One region of the Hyphomicrobium sp. MC8b genome, then DNA from elsewhere that is predicted to be linked to it. Evidence: predicted binding sites of a transcription regulator. Region 1 holds the regulator's gene; each other region holds the start of a gene.

The links. Region 1 encodes LexA, which represses DNA repair genes until DNA is damaged. Its sites were predicted from a motif close to TGTTCNNNNTGTGTTCNG; they were not measured.
Region 2: a site for LexA is predicted at 1,946-1,963, ahead of ACLB1Z_RS18490 (adenosylcobalamin-dependent ribonucleoside-diphosphate reductase). Genes of this name have one in related genera too.
Region 3: a site for LexA is predicted at 1,487-1,504, ahead of recA (recombinase RecA). Genes of this name have one in related genera too.

Annotation. Positions count from the first base shown of each region.
Region 1 covers NZ_LR898465.1:3,098,208-3,102,392, forward strand. The annotation lists gene ACLB1Z_RS15045 (dihydrofolate reductase family protein) at 1-60, shown strand, start outside; gene ACLB1Z_RS15050 (hypothetical protein) at 113-250, opposite strand; gene ACLB1Z_RS15055 (hypothetical protein) at 911-1,048, opposite strand; gene lexA (transcriptional repressor LexA) at 2,158-2,898, shown strand; gene ACLB1Z_RS15065 (ComEC/Rec2 family competence protein) at 2,957-4,185, opposite strand, start outside.
Region 2 covers NZ_LR898465.1:3,851,773-3,855,957, reverse strand. The annotation lists gene ACLB1Z_RS18490 (adenosylcobalamin-dependent ribonucleoside-diphosphate reductase) at 1-1,901, opposite strand, end outside; gene ACLB1Z_RS18485 (hypothetical protein) at 2,063-2,281, opposite strand; gene ACLB1Z_RS18480 (hypothetical protein) at 2,485-2,787, opposite strand; gene ACLB1Z_RS18475 (lysophospholipid acyltransferase family protein) at 2,935-3,735, opposite strand; gene ACLB1Z_RS18470 (YdcF family protein) at 3,728-4,185, opposite strand, start outside.
Region 3 covers NZ_LR898465.1:1,694,786-1,698,970, forward strand. The annotation lists gene ACLB1Z_RS08250 (hypothetical protein) at 114-623, opposite strand; gene ACLB1Z_RS08255 (hypothetical protein) at 789-1,346, opposite strand; gene recA (recombinase RecA) at 1,560-2,693, shown strand; gene alaS (alanine--tRNA ligase) at 2,914-4,185, shown strand, end outside.

The DNA.
Region 1 (4,185 bases):
TATCGCGTAACGGAGGTGGTCCCGACGGGTTTGGCAACCCATCTGGTGTTGTCCCGCTGAACGCCGAGGGCTCCGCCGTCTAAGCCTCAAGGAAGAGGTTACACGCGGCGCGCTAGCCGAGGCCGTAGGTCGAGACGATCCCGAAGACCAGCAGAAACATGAAGACTGATACGGCAAGCGCATCGTAAATCGCCCCGGTCCGATTGGGCCGTGGAGAATAGAAGCGACCAGAATCCGAATAATAGTTCATGGCTTTTTTCCTTGGCTGGCTGTTGATTAAACGCGCTCGGAATGCCGCTATGGCGAGTTCCATAAACCGATTACTTCGGCTTCATTCAAAAAATGTAAGGCGGACCCTGCCCCACCGCAACCTGTCGCCTAAAAATGCTCCCGTTATGTTCCCAGCCATCGAAAGGCGGGTATCGGGTCAGCTTCGGGCGTGGGTCAGTCAGCTCGTGCGGGGCGCTGCGCCTCCCATAAAAAACTTATCCCCGCCTTCCGAACCGCCCGCATACTTCCCTCGCCCGTCCGGTGAAGGGCTCGCGCGCGAGGCGTTGCGTCGGGCTCGGACGGGGCAGCCTGACCCGGGGCATCACGCACGCTTCCGGACAAGGCGAACGGCCGGTCCGCACGGGGTGAGAAACCCGTGTGCGGAGCATCCCGCTTCATTAAGTGACCGTGCTCGCGACCCTGTTCTCAGGCTGTCACGGAGCGGATCGGTTCCGAGACTTCAAATGCCACGACCCAGCCGCGGAACCCGTCCGCTTCGTGCTTTATTGATGGTGCCGGCGACTCCCCTGCGGGGAGCCGGCCGCCGGCACATGCCTGTTGCTTCGTTCTTTGAAATTAGTGGCGCTAGTGACAGCGTTCCGCGAGTTGGCGCTATGCGAGGGGCGTCGCAAATTGTGCGTCAATGTCCGCGCCAGGAGCCGTGCACGCCTGGAACGAAATGACGGCTCATGTTGCCGCCGGTGATGGCGTCCGTCACCAGCGTACCGATCACGGTGACGATGATGCCGATGACGATTTGAGAAAACAAACCTCGCATGGTTCGCACGATGCTCCACCCCGACGTCAAAAGTATGAAACGCCCGGGTCGATAAACAGACATGCGACGTCTTTCCGTCGTTTTTTGCTGGCGCATCCGACTCGCCTCCAGCGAGCCGGCCGCCACGCCCACGGGATTCACAGATCATCTGTGGACGATGGAAGAGATTATTGGACTGACGGGCGAAGCGGCGCCTAAGCCCGGAAGACGGACGACCCTATAAGAAGCGGGATTGCCGCTAATGTAGGAGGATGCATGGACAGCAGTTGGCTTATAGTCGTTAGCTTGTTCGGGACGGCAATGGCCCCTCTTTGGGCAAAATGGTGGAATTTCGCTTTCCACAAGCTGGGGATGTCTCCCTATCTCCGTTTGTTCGGAGTTCTGTTTTTTTGCCTACTAACGATGTTGGTAGTCGGAGTGGCTCCTTGGATTTTGTTGTCTGTTTTAAGTGGGACGCTGGATACGAATTTGGCCGATCCTATGGTCCGGCGTGTGGGAATTGTCGTTTTCGGGGTGATGCTATTCTATCAAGCCGCTTATGCTTTGGGTGTCGCATGGCCGCGTGATTCTGTCCGCGCATAGCCGAGGTGATTATAACTGTAATCTGCAAATTGTGCGTCTTACGTGCAGATAAGATCGTCAGGCTTCAGTCCCGAAAGCTCGTTTCTATTCCCGCCTTGCGTGACATCACGCTATCAGCTGGAGAGGTTCGGGCACAATGAGGTTTTGGCCTATGTCCTGAGGGAAGAAATGCGCAACGGCGAGCCCGGTCATCGCCTTTGTGCATCCTGCTACCAAGAAGGCATAAAATCTTTTCTCCAGCCGGACTTACGGGTTCCTGGCCTAGTAACAGTTTTGGTTTGCAGTCACTGCGCCTCGGAAATTGGCCCAGATGGTGAGCGCCACCCTGAATGGGGCAAGCAAACGCGCAACAGGCGCTAAAAATTCAAACTGAGACACGACCCTCCCGCCTTGCATGGGTTGCGGAACGAGACGAGAACGTGTAGGGTACATACACGATTTGTACCGAGAATGAGCGGGCGGCATTCGGTGGTCAGCGTCTCAGCCCGCCGCGCTTGCCAGCCAGGAAAGGCTTGAGACGAACCCAGATGCTCACCGAAAAGCAGAAAGACCTCCTTCTCTTCATCCATGCGCGCATGCAGGAGCGCGGCGTGCCGCCCTCTTTCGACGAGATGAAGGACGCGCTGGATCTCAGGTCGAAGTCCGGCATTCACCGGTTGATCACCGCGCTGGTGGAGCGCGGGTTCATCCGCCGCTTGCCGCACCGGGCGCGGGCCATCGAAGTCATCAAGCTGCCGGACAACCAGGTTGGCTTGCCGTCCGCGGCACAGGGTGCCAGCACGGCCGCAGCACCGCAGCGGGGCTTCCAGCCAAGCGTGATCGAAGGCTCCGGTCCGCCGAAGACGAATGTGGCCACGCCGCCCCCGTCGCACGTCATCGACGCGCGGACGGTGTCGATCCCGGTCATGGGCCGCATCGCTGCCGGTACGCCGATCAGCGCCATTCAGAACCACACGCACGACATTGCGGTGCCACCCGACATCCTGACCAACGGCGAGCACTTTGCGCTGGAGGTCAAAGGCGATTCGATGATCGAGGTGGGCATCCATGACGGCGATACCGTCATCATCCGGCGGTGCAATACGGCGGAGAACGGCGATATTATCGTGGCGCTGGTCGAGGGCGAGGAAGCGACGCTGAAACGGCTGCGCAAGAAGGGCTCGACGATTGCGCTCGAAGCCGCTAATCCCGAATTCAAGACGCGGATTTTCGGACCGGATCAGATCGACATTCAGGGGCGCCTCGTCGGCTTGATGCGGCGGTATTGAGGGGCGGTTCGCCGCCATGCGTCGACGGAGCTAGAGCGACGCGGCGCAGCGTCGATGGCTAACGACCGCTTTCGGCGTCCGGCTCCGTGAGATCTTCCGTTTCGATCTCCGCCCCCTCTCCCGGATCGACGTCGGCTGATGTGCGTGTTTCGGGTTCTGCTTCGGCCGTCCGGGCAGGTTCGGCAGCCGGGGCGCCCGCCGGGGGCGGGGCCTGCAGAATACGCGGTTTCGGCAGCACTACCTGCTTTCGCTCCGGCGTCTCGCTCCAAGGTCGTTCGCCGCGATGGGCCGCGACCGTTTCGAGACGGATTTTGGGTTCCGGACTGTCGTTGCTGCGGTCGACGTAAAGGGCGTAAGCACCATTGCGCCAGCGATCGAAAACGTCGACGACCGTTCGCGGCACGGCGCAATTGCCGGGCTTGGGCGTATCGAGCACAAGCACGTCGGCGTTGAGGCAATCGTCGGTCACGGCAGCGGGATGGCGCGCGACCGCGACGGTCGCGCCTTTGACATGCGCGATGCAGCCGACAGCGTCGCAAGTAAAGCCTTCGCCGGTCTTGGCATCGCGCGCCGTTCGGGAATCGCCGTCGTATTCGAGCCAGCGGTCGAGGTCGTATTTCGTGCCCTTGCCCGGCATGGCGTCGAGCTTGCCCGAGTCATCGCGCACGGCGACAAGCAAACCTTTCTGTCCGACCAGAACATCAGGGCGCGGCATCCAAGGCGCAACAAGCAAACCGGCGCCGACAAGTGCAACGCCGAGAAGCCTGATCTGCGTCTGCCAAAGCAAAAACCAGATGCCGCCCGTGAGCATCAGCACGAAAGCCAGTTCAGGGATCGCTGGAATATGTCCGACAGCGCCCGGCAACGCGCCGACTTCGTTCGCACACCACGTCATGCCTTCGATGCCCCAGCCCATCAGCTTCAGGCCGAGCCATTCGAGGCCGAACGGCATCAGCACCATCGCGACGAGCGCCGCCGGCATGACGATCAGGTTGCAGATCGGAATGGCGATCATGTTCGCGAGCACGGCATATTGCTGACTCTGGTGAAAATTATAGGCCGCGAACGGCGCGACCGCGACGCTTGCGATCAACGTCGAGGCGATGATCTCGCCGAAGAACACGACCACGCGCATGACGGGATGCGGCTTGTGCTCGCGATTGAACAGGCTGCTCAGAAATTCGTGCGAGGCGATCAGCGCGGTTACGGCGGCAAACGACATCTGAAAGCCCGCGTCGAGCAGGCTCTCGGGATAGGCCAACAGAATAAGGAACGCCGCGAGCGCGA
Region 2 (4,185 bases), 750 kb from region 1:
ACGATATCGTTGATCGTGACATAGAGCGCATGCGCGCTCGCCGGCCATTTGATCTTGTACGTTATGCCTTCGAGCGCTGCGTCGCGTTCGAGTGGCTTCGTCATGTAGACGACGTCACCGAATTTCGCCGGGTCTTCCGAAGCACTGACGCTGGAGGTCGGCGCGGGTTTCGCATCGTTTACCCCTTCCGCTTTGGACAGCACCGCGCCCGTGACTGCATTCGGCCGATAGGTCGTGCAACCCTTGAGGCCAAGCGCAAACGCTTCCGCATAGATATCCCGGAAGTCTTCGAAGGATATGGCTCCAGGCGTGTTGATCGTCTTCGAGATGGCGCTGTCGACGTAGGGCTGCATCTCTGCCTGCATCGCCACGTGTTCGGCGGGCGACAATGTTTCAGTCGTCACGAACGCATGCGTCAGTGGCGCATTCTCGCCGAACTGGGCGCGGAACTCGTGGTAAGCGTAATCCTCGACGGTTTCTTCGCTCGCCGTCGCACCATCGCCGAGGATGCGCCGCCGGTAGACGAAATCGAACACAGGTTCGATGCCGCTAGAAACATTGCCCGCGAGCAGCGAGATCGTGCCGGTTGGCGCGATCGAGGTCAGGCAGCCGTTGCGGATGCCGTTGGCCGCAATCGCCGCACGCACGTCGCCGTCGAGACGCTCGACATTGGGCCGGGCGAGAAAAGCGCTGGCGTCGTACAGCGGAAAGACGCCTTTCTCAGCGGCCAGAGCTGCACTGGCGCGATAGGCGGCATTCTGGATAATCGCCATCCATTCGGCCGCCTTCTCGCGAGCAGCCAAGCTTCCATACGAAAGGCCGAGGAAGATCAGCGCATCTGCAAGCCCCGTGATGCCGAGGCCGATGCGCCGTTTCGCGCGCGCCTCTTGAGCCTGGGCTTCGAGCGGATAGCGCGAGATGTCGATAACGTTGTCGAGAAAGCGAACGGCGGTGGCAACGCGGGCTTCGAGCTTTTGGTGATTGACGTGCGCGTCCGGCGAGAATGGTTTCTCCACGAAACGGGCAAGATTGATCGAACCGAGAAGGCACGCCCCATAAGGCGGCAGCGGCTGCTCACCGCACGGGTTCGTCGCCGAGATCGTCTCGCAATAAGCAAGATTGTTGGCCGCGTTTATCCGGTCGATGAAAATGACGCCGGGCTCTGCGTAATCGTACGTCGCCCGCATGATCTTGTCCCAGAGGCCCTTGGCGTCGATCGTCTTGTAGACCTTGCCTTCGAAAACGAGTTCCCAAGGCGAGCCGCGTTTCACGGCCTCCATGAAGGCATCGGTCACGAGAACCGAAAGATTGAAATTCCTGAGCCGCAGCGGATCGGATTTCGCTGCGACGAAAGCTTCGATGTCGGGATGATCGCAGCGTAGTGTCGCCATCATCGCGCCGCGGCGCTGGCCCGCCGACATGATCGTGCGGCACATGGCGTCCCAGACGTCCATAAAGCTGACCGGTCCCGACGCGTCTGCGCCGATGCTTTTGACGGTTGCGCCGCGGGGACGAAGCGTCGAGAAATCATGCCCGATGCCGCCACCGGCCTGCATCGTCAGCGCGGCTTCTTTAACGCTTTCGAAAATGCCGGAAAGATCATCAGGGATTGCGCCGAGAACGAAGCAATTGAAGAGCGTAACGTTGCGGTCCGTACCGGCCCCGGCCAGGATGCGACCGGCCGGCTGAAAGCCGAAATCGGCCATCGCATCGTAAAAGGCAGCGCCCCACTTCGCTTGCGTGGCTTCGTCGGTTTCCGCCGATGCTGCAGCCTTGGCCACGCGCCGGAAGGTGTCTTCGATCGTCTCATCGCCACCCGCTGTCGGCGACCCGGCAAAGCGGTACTTGCGCCGCCAAATGGCGTCGGAAATCGCGGGCAGAGCTGATAAAACCGCAGACATCGGGGACACCGGGATATAGGCGTTGCCAACCAATCTTCAATGCATGTTCACTATATGTTCCAGAGCTTGGCAAGTCAATCGCTCAAATAAAATAACCGCGGCCGAAGACAGCCGCGGTCCCATCTTTGGAATCGTTGCGCGCCCAAAGAGGCGAGCCGACCTTAGTCTTTCATTTTGCGGTAGACGATGGCGCCGACGCTGATGAGCAAGGCGACAGCCGTGAGGCTAGCCGGCCCATCGATCTCGGGCGCAGGAGCCGGACCACCGCCGCCTCCGCCATCGCCGCCAAAGCACCACGGACCAATGCAGAAGGCGAACGCGCTGTTAGCCCAGAGCATCGCGACAGCAAACGTCGCGAGAGCCGCTTTGATTTTCAACATACGCACTCCTCAAAAATAAAACTCCCCGCCAGACCATTAGAAAGCATTTGCTTCCAATTGTAATGGTTAGCGGAAGAACAATTGGTCGTATGGTAACCACCGCTTTCGAGGGGCTTGGAATTTGCGATCAACGGCAATTGAAAAAGCCCGCCGGTCTGGCGGGCTTTGCTATGCGAGAGTTTATCTCAGGAAGGCTGATCGCCTCAAAGTTTGCAGAGCGTCGCTTCGCCGTAGCACGAATAGCCGATCGCCTCCGAGTTGCACTTATAGTGGCGGGGACCGAACGAATATCCCGGCGTGCCGTTGCCCGAAACCCAGGTGAAGTAAATGTTCCAGTCGGTCGCTTGCAGAAGCGCGGCATCGACCTGGAAATGTGCAAGCCCTTCCGTGAGCGCAACGCCCTGGGCGGCTTTCTTGAAACATTGCTTGGCTTCGGCCGGAGCGGCGGCCATAGCGACGCCTCCGACGGCAAGAATGGCCCACATCAACCGGGCGGAAGTACGCATTGGATGGCTCCATGATTGCTGAAACGATCAGACGTAAAATCTGCCACAGCGATGCGAACACCGTGCATAACAAAGCGCAACCACACCGACGATTTTCACCGCGTTGCGGCATCAGCACATCAGGCGGTTGGATAAAATGTGGAAAACCTATGCGGCTTGAGCCGAATTCTGCGTCTTCGCCAGGGGCGGCGGCGAGGGACCACGTGCCGCTTCCTCAATAAGTCGCATGCTCGCGGTTTCGATGGCCGTCTCGACTTTTTTGCGAAACTCCGCGCGTGGTAATCCCGGTGGCAGCGGCGGCAGGAATTCCACGATGATGGTGCCCGGATAGCGCCAAAGACTGCGGCGCGGCCAGAACAGCCCGGAATTGAGCGCCAGCGGCACGGTGACGACGCCGAGTGCTTCATAAAGAGCTACGTAGCCGGGCTTATAGTCGGGCGGTGCACCCGGAATGGTCCGTGTCCCCTCCGGGAAAATCACGACCTCGCGGCCGATGCTGATCCGCTGCCGGGCGTCCCGGATTAGGGCTTTGAGCGCCGCCGAGGCTTTCTCGCGCTTAACCAGGATGTGCTCGAACTTGATGCAAAACCAGCCGTAGAATGGAATCCACTTCAACTCGTCTTTCAACACGATCGCCGGATCGCGAAAGAGCGAGATGAGCCCGAACGTGTCCCATGCCGATTGATGCTTTGAAATGACGAGGCAGCCTGTCTTCGGCAGATTTTCATGTCCACGAACTTCGAGTTTCGTGCCGCAGATGAGGCGCAAGAGCCAGACGCAGGTACGGCCGTGGACTTCGAGGCCTTTCATCGCCCATGGCCGTGGCCCGACGAGCAGCCACGAGCCGAGCACGAGATAGAGCGCCGTCACGATGTAGAACACGACGAAATAGATCAGCGATCTGACGATAACCAAAGCGCCCGGCCCGGCTGCTACTGAATTAGCCATCGGCGCGCTTATCCGGCATGATCGCAACAGACCGCCCGTCGCTCCAGTTCATGATCCTCTGCGCCGTAAGGCGGGCGACGGCGGGAAGAAATTTTAAATATTCCGAAATGAGCACGCGCGTCGTGGTCGGATGCAGCCACCAGGCCGTTTCCGGAAACCGCCGCGGCGTTACTGCATAGGGAAGCAGCGTCACGCCCGGCATGGCGAGCGCCAGCTCGGCGAGACTACGGGGCATGTGGTAGCGTGACGTCACGATGATCAATCTCGTATAGCCGTTCGAGTTGGCCCAGGTTCGGGTTTCGTCGGCGTTGCCGACCGTGTCGAGCGCTTCATAGCCGAGATCGACGCAACAATTGAAGATCTGCTTATCGATGCCGAGCAGCCGCTGCATCTCTTCGCGGCTGACCTTGCGGTTGACGCCGGAAATCAGCATCCGCTTGGCGCGGCCCT
Region 3 (4,185 bases), 1.4 Mb from region 1:
GCGCCGAAGCCGACGCACGGGGTGGGCTTAAACCAGAGTGGCCAGAGACGCGCCATAAGTTCTGGTTATGGCGCGTCTCACGGTCGCGATGCGATGGGGGGCAATCGCACGCGCTAGTCGCAGGGAATTTCAATGACGCTGTCGGTGGCGGCGGAATAGCGGCGGCAGACTTGCGGTGCGGCTGCTGCTGTTTTCGTTGCGGTCGCGGTTGCGTTTGAGGCCGTCGAGACAGGCAGCAGATCGCTTTTCTTGGCGATGTTTGTGGTGCCCGTCGATGCCGTTTGCTGCGCGATCGTTTTCGTTCGTGTGGCTGCAAGCGTCTGAGCCTGCTTTGCGGCTGCAGCTTTCTTTTTGGCGAGCGCTGCGAGACGGGCGCGTTTTGAGGCAAGGGCCGCAGCCTGTGCGCGTTCGGCGCGTAATTCGGCGAGCCGCTTTTCACGCGCTCTCGCAAAGGCTTCTTCGAGATTGCGGCGCTTGTCCTTCTCGCAGGGCTGGGCCGGCTGGCGGCCCTGGTTGCGGAAGAACGGGCTGGCGTAGAACGAGCCCATGCCGTGTGCTTCCGCGTTCGATGCGACGGTGCTGGCGACGACCAGAACGGCGATGAGGGTCGAGATCTTGAGCATGGGTGCCTCCCACGAATTTGCGATGGAGGCATCTTGGAGTAGCGCGATTTTTCCCGCTGTTTCGGACGGAACACGTCTGCAAATCGTGCTGGGGTGTTGAACATAAAAACGCGGCCCGGCCGAAGGACGGCGAGCCGCGTTTTTTGAGTGAAGGGCGAATGAGAATTACTGGCAGGGCGCCTCGATCACACTATCGGCAGCTGCCGAATATTTGCGGCAGGTGACGGTCGTGGCGGCCGGAGCGCTCGGTGTCGTCGATGACGTTTCGATAGCGTTCGACGGTGTCTTTTCAACCGTCGTCGTCTGCGCTGAGCTGTCGGCCGTTGTGGATGCAGGCGTACTGTCGCCCGAGGTCAGCCGGTCGCCCTTTTTGAGCGCGGGCTTGTCGTCGCTCGTCGTGGATTGGGATGCAGTCTCGGCAGCGGCGATCTGGGCCGCTTTCTGCTTCTGCAGCGCGATCTGGCGGGCGCGTTCGCGTTTGGCGGCCGCGGCGGCGATGGCGCGCTGGCGGGCTCGTTCGCGGGCGGCGATTTCCCGGCGGGCGCGCATTCTCTCGTAGGCTTCCTCACGACGGCGCTCTTCGGCGGCGTGCGCGAGCATGCTGGCGGCCGCCATGCCGCCAAGAAAGAATCCGAGGCGGCGGCCGGGGCCGGCTTCGGCGGCTGATGTGAACGACGCGGCGACGACGGCGATGGAAATCAGAACTGCGAGCAACTTGGACACGGGCTGTCTCCTTCGGCTTGGGTTGCCAGGAGAGTGCCGCGAGAGGCCGCGACGCGCTGTCCCTAAGGAAACATGTGCGCAAGAGTGAGAAAATTCGGCGCGGGGACTCCACAACGAGAACAAAACGTGATTGACAGAAGCGGAACAAAAAGTGTACGTTTATCCTTAATTGATGGCGCGCGGCGCTTGCCATAAGGGATTGAGGGTGACGACATGGAACGGCCGGACTTGACTGTGCTCGAAGGGGGCAAGATGGACAAGAAGCAGGCGCTGGAGCAGGCACTCGCGCAGATCGACAAGACCTTTGGCAAGGGGTCGATCATGCGGCTCGGCGCCAACGAAAAGCTGGATATCGAAGCGATCTCCACGGGATCGCTCGGACTCGATATTGCGCTCGGCATCGGGGGATTGCCGAAGGGACGCATCATCGAAGTCTATGGACCTGAATCCTCGGGCAAGACGACGTTGGCGCTACAAGTTGTGGCGGAAGCGCAGAAGAAGGGCGGCACGTGTGCGTTCGTCGATGCCGAGCATGCGATTGATCCGGGCTACGCCAAGAAGCTTGGCGTCAAGGTCGAGGATCTCCTGATTTCGCAGCCGGATACCGGCGAACAGGCACTGGAAATCGCTGACACGCTGGTGCGTTCGGGCGCCGTCGATGTGCTCGTGGTTGACTCGGTCGCCGCACTGACGCCGAAGGCCGAACTCGAAGGCGAGATGGGCGACAGTCTGCCGGGCCTGCAGGCCCGCTTGATGAGCCAGGCACTCCGGAAGCTCACGGGCTCGATCTCGAAGTCCAATACGATGGTGATCTTCATCAACCAGATCCGCATGAAGATCGGCATCATGTTCGGCAACCCTGAGACGACGACGGGCGGCAACGCGCTGAAGTTCTATGCCTCCGTTCGCCTCGATATTCGCCGCATCGGCCAGATCAAGGAGCGCGAAGAGACGGTCGGCAACCAGACCCGCGTCAAGGTCGTCAAGAACAAGGTGGCGCCGCCCTTCAAGCAGGTCGAATTCGATATTATGTACGGCGAAGGCATCTCGAAGGTCGGTGAGCTGATCGATCTCGGCGTCAAGGCAGGGCTGGTCGAGAAGTCGGGTGCGTGGCTGTCCTATAATGGCGACCGCATCGGCCAGGGCCGGGAAAACGCTAAGACGTACCTGAAGGAAAATCCCCGCGTCGCGGCGGAGATCGAGCGGGCGATCCGGGCCAATGCCGGCCTCATCGTCGAGAAGATGCTGGCCAATCCGGAAGCCGGCGAGGATGATGGCGAAGAACCCGACGAGGACGGGGTTCTCCCCGACGAATCGGGGAAGAAAGTCGCCAAGGCGAAGCGGTAGGGCTTTGAGTGGCGCCATCCGACTTCCCTTCGGGAAGCCGGCCGGATGGTGCAGATGGAGGCCGCCAGCGCCTGTCGTTCCGCCGCAGGCGGACGGCCTGCCGCAAGGACCGCCCCTTCCTAGACATGCCTCAGGGCCGCCGCTACAACGGCGGCCTTAACCCGTTTCGGGGCTGTGTCCCGGAACATGTTTTTTATCCAGATCAGGCCGAAAGCACCACATGGCTGGCGTCAGCGAAATCCGCGCTTCGTTTCTCGATTTCTTTGGCAAGAACGGACACGAGATCGTGCCGTCGTCGTCGCTCGTTCCGCGCAACGACCCGACGCTGATGTTCACGAACGCGGGAATGGTGCAGTTCAAGAACGTTTTCACGGGGCAGGAGACGCGGGCTATTCCGCGGGCGACGACGTCGCAGAAGTGCGTCCGCGCGGGCGGTAAGCACAACGACCTCGATAACGTCGGCTATACGGCGCGCCACCATACGTTCTTTGAGATGCTCGGCAACTTCTCGTTCGGCGACTACTTCAAAGAGCGCGCGATTGAGCTGGCCTGGAACCTGCTGACGAAGGACTTCGGGCTCAGACAAGACAAGCTGCTCGTCACGATCTATCACACCGACGACGAAGCCTATCGCATCTGGAAGAAGATCTCCGGCTTCTCCGACGACAAGATCATTCGCATCGCGACGTCGGATAACTTCTGGCAGATGGGCGACACGGGGCCGTGCGGTCCATGCTCGGAGATTTTCTACGATCATGGCGACAAGATTCCGGGCGGCCCTCCGGGCTCGGCGGATGCGGACGGCGACCGCTTCATCGAAATCTGGAACCTCGTGTTCATGCAGTTCGAGCAACGCGCTCCGGGGGATCGCGTTGACCTGCCGCGGCCGTCGATCGACACCGGCATGGGGCTTGAGCGCATCGCGGCGGTGCTGCAGGGCAAGCACGACAACTACGACATCGATCTGTTTCAGCATCTCATCCAGGCGATCCGCCAGGAGGCGGGGAAAGTCGGCGCGAAGGAAAGCGCGGCGACGAAGGATTTCGATCACGTCGCGCGGCGCGTCATCGCTGATCATTTGCGCTCGACGAGCTTCCTGATCGCCGACGGCGTGCTGCCGTCGAACGAAGGCCGCGGCTACGTGCTTCGCCGCATCATGCGCCGCGCCATGCGCTATGCGCACCAGATGGGCTGCACCGATCCGCTGATGTATCTGCTCGTCCCGTCGCTCGTGCGCGAGATGGGTGACGCCTATCCGGAACTCGTGCGCGCGCAGCCGCTCATCACCGAGACGCTGAAGCTCGAAGAGACGAAGTTCAAGCGCACGCTCGACAACGGCCTAAAGCTGTTGGGCGAAAGCTCGGCTGGTCTCACGAATGGCGCGGTATTCCCCGGCGACGTCGCGTTCAAGCTCTACGACACGTACGGCTTCCCGCTCGATCTCACGGAAGACGCGCTGAAGCCGCGCGGCATTGCCGTCGATACCGGTGCG